2 linked regions of the Hydrogenovibrio crunogenus genome follow. The protein of the gene in region 2 interacts with the protein of the main gene of each other region in a pairwise test. Links are inferred from orthologs where the notes say so. Each region holds a gene or a part of one and is shown on either strand. Other genes may lie near its edges.

Region 1 (3,868 bases), 830 kb from region 2 along the record:
CTTTTTCTAAAATCTTAAAAACCTTAAGTTTGATGTTTGATATCCCGTTTTCGGAATTTACGCATGGCGCACCCGATCAAGAGCCTTTAGCGTTAGGGAAACATAAAGTAGGGGTGTCGGTCTGTTATGAAATGGCCTTTGGTGAAGAGTTGGCTGATTCGGCTAAAACCTCCAGTTATTTGGTGACCGTGAGTAATGATGCCTGGTTTGCACATACGTTTGAGCCGGCTCAGCAAGTACAGGATGTGCAGATGCGCGCAATTGAGCTAGGACGAGAGATCGCGCGAACGACTAATACAGGTTATACCGTCATTGTAGGAACGGATGGACAAATCAAACAAGAAATTCCACCTTATGAAACCGGGGTGTTGAGAGGTGAAGTGCAGCCTTATACGGGCACAACGCCTTTTGTGGAATGGAAGCAACTCCCTTTGCTATTGTTGCTCAGTGTTGTGATGAGCTTTTTAGCCGCTCGAAAAATAGCGTTGCTGCCACTTGTTCAGGCAAAAAAATAGAAATGCGAAAGAGAGTAGTAGACGTTATGTATTATAAAAAACTGCCAGGCCTGGCAGTTTTTCATTTGAGATTAAAGTGATTTTTCAGGATTCATTGCGGCCGTAATGCGCAGTTTTAAAATCATTAAATCTGTTGGATCTGACAAGCTAAGCGCTTTTTCTTCCAAATATTTTTCAATAATCGGCAGGTCCATTTCAATAAAGGATTCTACCCCCTCGTTGAACTCTTCCATATATTCGGCAAGTTGAAAAATATCGGCTTTGACATCTTCTTGAACCTGCTCTAATTGCTCTCGACTCAATTCTTCTAGAACCGATTCTTTTTCTTCTACTTTGTGTACGGCTTTGCCAAGTAAATCCCAGCTTTTCATGTCCGCTTGAATGAGCGATTCTTTTGCTTTTTCCAAGATGTGACGATAGGCTGCCAACATTTTATTTTCACTCATTTTTACATCCTCTAATTTGTTATAATCTTTTTCATTTAATTTATCTTTAATCATACCAAAAAGAAAGCGATACATGACAACAGAATCCATGCCTGAATCGACAACTGATTATCAACCACAATCCATTGAAGCCGCTATCCAGCAAGTTTGGGATGAGCAGCAGGTCTTTGTAGCGAAAGAAGACGACTCGAAAGAGAAGTTTTACTGTCTTTCCATGTTTCCTTATCCAAGCGGTAAGTTACATATGGGGCATGTGCGTAACTATACCATTGGCGATGTGGTGTCACGATTCCAGCGTATGCAAGGCAAAAATGTGTTGCAACCAATGGGGTGGGATGCTTTTGGTCTGCCTGCTGAAAATGCCGCAATGGATAATCAAGTTGCACCCGCTAAATGGACCTACCAAAATATTGATTATATGCGCAACCAATTAAAACGGCTCGGCCTAGGGTATGACTGGACGAGAGAGGTGGCTACGTGTCATCCAGAGTACTATCGCTGGGAGCAATGGCTGTTTACCCGTTTGATGGAAAAAGGCTTAGTGTATCGTAAGCTATCAGTGGTGAATTGGGACCCGGTGGATCAGACTGTGCTGGCCAATGAGCAAGTGATTGATGGCAAAGGATGGCGTTCAGGCGTGCCGGTTGAGCGAAAAGAAATCGCACAGTGGTTCTTACGCATTACCGATTATGCAGATGAATTATTGAAAGATTTGGATCAGCTTGAAGGCTGGCCGGAACAAGTCAAAACCATGCAGAAAAACTGGATTGGTAAGTCGACCGGGTTGGAGATTGAATTCCCGATCGCTTCAGGCTTGGATGAATCAAATGGTAATCTGAAGGTATACACTACACGCCCTGATACCTTGATGGGGGTGACTTATGTGGCTGTGGCGGCAGATCACCCTTGGGCAAGAAAAGCATCGGTGAATAATGAACCGTTGGAACGTTTCATTGAAGCATGCTCTCATATTTCCACCGCTGAAGCGGATATGGAAACCATGGAGAAAAAAGGCGTTGATACAGGGATTCGCGTCAAACACCCGATTACCGGTGACGAAGTGCCGGTATGGGCAGCTAATTTTGTGTTGATGGGGTATGGAACCGGTGCGGTGATGTCGGTTCCAGCGCATGATCAACGTGATTATGAGTTTGCAAAGGCGTATGATTTGCCGATTAAAGCGGTGATTGCGCCGAAAGCGGGCGAAGAAGCAGATGTTTCCGAAGCAGCTTTTACCGAAAAAGGGGTGTTGGTTAATTCCGGACAATTCGATGGGTTGAAATCTAAGCAAGCTTTGCATGAAATGGCGAAAGTGTTAGGCGAATTAGGCTTAGGAGAAAAACAGACCAACTACCGATTACGTGACTGGGGGATTTCTCGTCAGCGTTATTGGGGGTGCCCGATCCCGGTCATTTATTGTCCAGCCTGTGGCGCACTTCCTGTTCCGGAAAAAGATTTACCGGTGCGTTTGCCGGAAGATGTGGTGCCAGATGGGTCGGGATCGCCTTTAGCGAAACTGGACAGTTTCAAAAAATGCGCGTGTCCGCAATGCGGCGGCCCGGCGAATCGCGAAACCGATACCTTTGATACCTTCTTTGAGTCGTCTTGGTATCATGCCCGTTATACCTCTCGCCATGAAGACAATGCGATGTTGGATAAAGCTGCGGCAGACCATTGGTTGCCAGTGGATCAATATATCGGCGGGATTGAGCATGCCATTCTTCATCTATTGTATGCACGTTTTTTCCATAAACTGATGCGCGATGAAGGGTTGGTCTCATCCGATGAACCCTTTAAAAACCTGCTCACGCAAGGCATGGTCTTGGCAGGCAGTTGGTTTACACAAGATGAAAAAGGCAAACAAACTTGGTATTCGCCTTTGGATGTCGAGCCAGTCACCGATGAAAAGGGCGCCATCGTCAAAGGCACATTAAAGTCAGACGGTACGGAAGTACAATACGGCGGTATTATTAAGATGTCTAAATCTAAGAACAACGGGATTGATCCGCAGACTTTGATTGACCAGTACGGTGCCGACACCTTGCGTTTGTATATTATGTTTGCCTCACCGCCAGAGCAAACCTTAGAGTGGTCTGATTCGGCTGTAGAAGGGGCTCATCGTTTCTTAAATCGTGTTTGGCGTCAGGTGCAAGCACACGTTTCAACAGGTGTGGTTGCGGCTTGTACGTCGAATGATGGTTTGACTAAAGAACAAAAAGCCTTACGTTTGAAGTTACACACGACATTACAGAAAGTGACCGATGATATGGGACGTCGGATGCATTTCAATACCGCCATTGCGGCGACCATGGAATTGTTGAATGATATTTCGCGCTTTAAGGACGAATCAGAAGCGGGTCGTTCGGTGATGCAAGAAGCTTTGGAAATGTTGATTTTAATGTTGTCTCCGATGACGCCGCATGCCTCTCAAGCGCTTTGGGAAGCGTTAGGACATGATGGATTGGTATTGAATGTGGCTTGGCCAGCAGTAGACGAAGCGGCCTTGGTGAAAGATGAAATTGAAATCATGGTGCAGGTCAACGGTAAATTGCGAGGCAAAATCGAAGTGGCAGCCGAAGCGGATAAAGACACCATTTTAGCCGCGGCAAAAGCGAACGAACATGCCGCCAAATTTATCGATGGCAAAGACATCGTTAAAGAAATTGTGGTGCCTGGACGTCTGGTGAATATTGTCGTGAAAGGTTGATCCAATCTATTTAAGTGAGGGATAAGATGTCTCAATATTTAATCATGACTCAAACTAGCCAGGCCTGGCTTGTCAGGCTACGTTTTGTTGCGATTTTAGGCATGGTTGCAACCTTGACAGCCTGCGGCTTTCACTTAAAAGGGGTCGGCAAGAATGCGGTGGCCACTTTCGAGTCGATTCAACTGGTTAATACCGATGGG
Region 2 (5,266 bases):
TGCAGCGGGAGATATTGTTCCTGCGAAAAAACCAGCTCCGGACATTTATGATTGGGCGTTAGAGCAGATGAATTTGAAGCCAGAACAAGCGATTGCTTTTGAAGATTCCTATAACGGGATTTTGTCGTCTGCTGGAGCGAATCTCCGTACCATCGTCACAATTAATGAATACACCAAAAATGATGATTTTTCACAAGCGGAATTGGTATTGAATCATATGGGGGAGCCTGATGAACCATTTGAGGTATTATCGGGTGACGCCAAAGGTAAAACCTATTTGGATTTAGACTTGGTTAAAATGATTGCCGAAGTTTAAAGTTCAAGTTTTCTAAACTTTCAGAGTTTGGTATAGAAAAGCCCCTTTATTTTGTAGAAGGGCTTTTTTATTTGGAGATTAAACGAGTGACCCCGAAAGCGGCATCAGTGTTGTTGGCCGGTTCAATTTCAGCTGCGAGTTGTTGCGCTCGAAGCGTCATCCAAACTGCATTTTTTAATCCGCCACCTGCGGTAAAAATTCTTTTTACTTTGGGGGTTCCCAGTTCAGAGAGTCGTTCATAAGCCAACACCTCAATTTCTACTAACCCTTCTATAATGGCCTGTAAAAACTCAATATCTGAATCCGGTCTGGGTGTTAATTTGGGTGGAAGCTTTGCATTCGAGATGGGAAAACGCTCTCCTGGTTCTAGCAATGGGTAGTAATGTAAGTGTGTTGGTTTGTCGATGTGGATCTGTGGGAGGAGTTCAATCAACGTGTCTAATGCAAAATATTTTAACAATACTGCACCGCCTGCATTTGAAGCTCCACCAACTAACCATTGTCCCTTTAAGCGGTGACTGTAGATCCCATATTGAGGGGCAAAAACAGGCTGGTCTGATAGAAGTTTGATGGCTAATGTGGATCCTAAAGATGTGACCGCATCGCCTACTTGATTTGCGCCAGAGGCTAGAAAAGCGGCAATGCTATCGGTGGTGCCGGTGTATACCATCAGATTGGGGTTAAATCCATATTGCTGAGTCAGGCCTGGTTGAATTTTAGCCAATTCTGTGCCCGGGGCGACCACATCGGGAAGCGGAATAGAGACAAGTTTTTTGACCCACTCTGGCCAACCTTGGCGCATCGAGTCATAGCCTAACTTAAGGGCATTGTTTTCATCGGTTATGTTTGTCTTTCCGGTCAAAAAATAATTTAAGAAATCAATTTGATGGCAAATGAAATATGCATTTAAGTCCTGTTGACTCTGAGTGGCTTGAAGATGGTTTTCCAGCCACAAGACCTTAGCCAAAGTGCTGGAAGCACCATGAGCCCCACTTTCATTTGGCCCCGCTTTTTTGATGAGGTTCGCTTGTGTTTGTGCCCGTTTATCGTCATACATCAAGGCGGGCGTTTTCGGTGTGCCATTCTGATCGCACAATAAAACAGTGGAGGAGGTCGCATCTAAAACCAGTTTGGTTATCTTGGAAACGTTGTTGAAGCTTTGTAATTGAGAAAATAATTTTTCTAACGTCATTAACCAAATTGCTGGATTTTGTTCACTTTGGTTGCTTGTCCGTTCTGGAAATGGCATGGTGACGGTGGTGCTGAATACAATCTTTTCTTCAGAAAAACCTTTTGATTCAACAACTACCGCACGCATACCAGACGTGCCGACATCAATTCCTAAAATAAATTCAGAATGGTTTGAGGATTTATGCATTCAACGTCTTCCCACGTTATTTAAAAAATATCAGTGAAGACACCAGATTAAAAGGTGTCTTCACTTTTCTTTATGGTGAAATTAAAGTAAAATTTTCTACATTCAGATTGTATTCTATCAACTCAAAAAAAATTAAGGGAAGTGCTGGATGAACGAATTGCAACAAGTATTATTGATATTTGCAATTATTGTCATTGTTGGGCTTTATATTTTACAAAAAGTCAAAGCTCGCAACAGCGATAACACAGCACAAGACGAGACGGAGACGAAAGAAAACACGTCCCGTCAAGATGCTTATAACGCCTTAAAGGAGTTGGGGGAAGCACACATTCCACTTTCCAGTCGAACACAAAATCGTTTACATGTTGAAGACGAGGCAGAGCAGGTTCCAGAGTCCCAGCTAGGCTTGTCGTTCGGTCAAGAGTTTGAGGTAGAAAAGCCTAAGGAAAGTAAGGCGGCAGAAGGCGCTACGGAAGCCGACATAGAGACTCATCGTAAGCCAAAACATGTGGTGTTGGAAGTTGAGGACATGAAGCCAATTGGCTCGGAAGGCGAACCAGCTTCTGCTTCTGACTATGAGCCCAGCTTTGGGATACCTGAAGAAGGTATTCAAAAAGCGGAGTCTGACGCTGATGTTGAGCAAAAAGAGCCTCAAGTTTTTGCCATTATTGTCATGGGAACGGATGATTTTCTGTGGCCGAAAGTCAACCAAACCTTACAAGGGGTTGGGCTGGTACCTTCAGAGACAGGTATTTTTGTTAAAAATGACTCGATGGGAAATGAGATAATCCGTGTAGCCAATTTGATAGAGCCTGGAACTTTCCCGTTAGATCAGCCTACCAACAGTGAGCTTAAAACAGTAGGCGTGGTTTTGATATTGGAATTACCAACTACCGTTAAAGCTCCAGCAGTAATGCATGACATGATTATGATGTCTCGCAAGATTTCGCAGCGTTTGAATGGGCGTCTTTATGATGCAAATCGACACTTATTGAAAGAATCTGACTTGCAAGCCATGCGCGATGCCGCGGTGGCTTATGAATCTTCAGCCATATAAACTTCCATGCAAGATCAAAAAGCCTATCAAAAGCTGGTTGAGTCCTTAAACCAGCACAGTTACCAGTATTATGTGCTGGATGACCCAATCATCAGTGATTCACAATATGATGTCCTCTACCAGCAATTGCTAAAGATAGAGGACGAACATCCTGATTGGATCTTATCGGAATCTCCCAGCCAGCGTGTTGGCGACCAACCTTTAAAAGAGTTTCAAACCGTGCGTCATGCTGTGGCGATGTTTTCTTTAGATAATGCCTTTGAAGATGACGAGTTGAAAAGCTTTTTGAAGCGCATTGAGGAAAAACTCCCCGATCAGAAATCGTTAACCTTTTCTGCTGAACCTAAAATGGACGGGTTGGCAATTAATATCCGTTATGAAAATGGACAGCTGGTCCAAGCTACCACACGTGGTGATGGGCAAGTAGGGGAAGATGTCACGCATAATATCCGTCCGATTCATTCCATACCTTTAAAGCTGTTTGGTGATGACTGGCCGGAAGTGGTGGAAGTGCGTGGCGAGGTGTTCATGTCGAAGTCTGCGTTTCAGCAGTTGAATGAATACCAACAAGAAGTGGGAGGAAAGATTTTTGCCAACCCGCGAAATGCCGCGGCTGGTTCATTACGCCAGTTAGATTCCAAAGTGGCTGCGAAACGTCACCTTAGTTTCTTTTTGTATGGCTGGGGAGAGTTAAGCGAAGACTGGCGATTGCCGCAATATTATTCTGAAATGATCGGACAACTTGTTGAATGGGGCTTGCCGGCCAATCCTCAGACTGAAATCGTCAGTGGGTTGGAAGGAATGTATGCTTATTATGAAAAGATTCAAGCAAAACGTTCCGATTTGCCTTATGAAATTGATGGCATCGTCTACAAGTTGAATGACATTAAACTTCAGCAACAATTAGGATTCACTGCAAGAGCGCCTCGATGGGCCATAGCTAGAAAATTCCCAGCTGAAGAAGTCTGGACGACATTAGTGGATATTGAGGTTCAGGTCGGGAGAACAGGTGCAATAACACCTGTTGCACGGTTGCAACCCGTCTCTGTCGGCGGCGTGATTGTGTCCAATGCAACACTCCACAATATGGATGAAATAAAGCGAAAGGATGTCCGTATTGGCGATACCGTTATTGTCCGTCGGGCAGGGGATGTTATTCCAGAAGTGGTCGGACCTGTTCTAGCTCAGCGCCCAGAAAACACAGAATTGTTTGAAATGCCTCAGCACTGTCCTGAATGCGGCTCAGATGTGGTTAAAGAGTTGGATAAAGCGGTTTTCCGTTGTACAGGTGGGTTAGTTTGTCCTGCGCAGCGTAAGCGAGCTCTGCATCATTTTGTATCAAGAAAAGCGATGGACATTCAAGGACTGGGCGATAAGTTGATCGATCAGTTGGTTGATAAAGGATGGGTAAAGCACCCCGATGATTTTTATCATTTAACGGTTGAGAGACTGGCAACCTTAGAACGCATGGCTGAGAAATCTGCACAAAATGTGGTTGACGGTATCCAGGCTTCTTTGGAAACCACTCTGGCGAAATTTATATACAGTTTGGGAATCCCTGAAGTTGGGGAAGTGACTGCTAAAAATTTAGCAAATCATTTCAAAAACTTGGATGCGATTAAACAAGCAGAATTTGAAGAGTTAATCATGCTTAATGATGTGGGGGAAGTGGTAGCGGAACACATTGTGAACTTTTTTAAAGAGCCGCATAATGAATCGGTTATAAAAGGGTTGCTTGATGCGGGAATGCACTGGCCAACACCTGAAACGACTCCAATCGTGGAAGATTCCCCTTTTGCCAATAAAGTAATTGTTTTGACAGGTACCTTGTCGGAAATGAGTCGGCCAGAAGCCAAAGTGTTGCTTGAAGCGCAAGGCGCTAAAATCACAGGGAGTGTGTCCGCCAAAACCGATTATGTCATTGCTGGTGAAAAAGCAGGCTCAAAATTGACCAAAGCAGAGTCTTTGGGTGTGGCTGTTTTGACTGAATCAGAATGGCTTGCAATGATGCCACAACAAGATTAAAGTTAAAACGCTTAAACCGTCTTATCTTTGATCGCTTATAAATATAAATAACCCCAATAATGGAACCGATATGGTCAGACCTCGTAACGTAAACAGAACCAAACAAAAAAAAGAAACACCTGATTGGGAACAAGAAGAGTTTGAAAGCCGAACGGATATCAAAAAAGCTGCCCAGGCGGTTACCGATTTAGGTGAGCAGTTATCGGAGTATTCCCCTTCAACTTTAAAGACGTTTAACTTGCCGGATGATTTGCTTAAAGCTATCTTGTTACTGAAAGAAATGAGAAACGGACCGGCTATTAAGCGCCAAAAATTGTATATCGGTAAGTACTTAAGAAAAAATGAAGATTTAATCACTCAAATTAAACAGCGTTTATTTGAAATAGAGCAAAAATCCAAACAACAAGCGGCGCATTTCCATCGTTTGGAGAAATGGCGTGATCGTCTGGTCTCCGAAGGAGATGAAGCGTTGAATGAATTCATGCAGTTG

What was found. Proteins that work in one complex are often made in the same cells at the same time.
Region 1: the proteins of ligA (region 2) and leuS interact in binary tests that used the Escherichia coli proteins (3 or more experiments, as listed by UniProt). The link is inferred for Hydrogenovibrio crunogenus from one-to-one orthologs.

Annotation. Positions count from the first base shown.
Region 1 is NZ_CP032096.1:538,227-542,094, forward strand. Bases 678-3,868 are described here. They hold leuS (leucine--tRNA ligase), read left to right. Parts: upstream 678-1,034; coding sequence 1,035-3,668; downstream 3,669-3,868. Other genes in these bases: GHNINEIG_RS02505 (zinc ribbon-containing protein), read right to left, coding at 678-961; GHNINEIG_RS02515 (LPS-assembly lipoprotein LptE), read left to right, coding at 3,695-3,868. Also shown: lnt (apolipoprotein N-acyltransferase), read left to right, coding at 1-515; more of GHNINEIG_RS02505, read right to left, coding at 587-677.
Region 2 is NZ_CP032096.1:1,367,798-1,373,063, reverse strand. What follows is about bases 2,320-5,266. They hold ligA (NAD-dependent DNA ligase LigA), read left to right. Parts: upstream 2,320-2,757; coding sequence 2,758-4,776; downstream 4,777-5,266. Other genes in these bases: yjgA (ribosome biogenesis factor YjgA), read left to right, coding at 4,847-5,266; GHNINEIG_RS06560 (cell division protein ZipA), read left to right, coding at 2,320-2,751. Outside these bases: GHNINEIG_RS06570 (HAD family hydrolase), read left to right, coding at 1-316; GHNINEIG_RS06565 (FGGY-family carbohydrate kinase), read right to left, coding at 384-1,694; more of GHNINEIG_RS06560, read left to right, coding at 1,843-2,319. UniProt on the Escherichia coli protein: DNA ligase that catalyzes the formation of phosphodiester linkages between 5'-phosphoryl and 3'-hydroxyl groups in double-stranded DNA using NAD as a coenzyme and as the energy source for the reaction.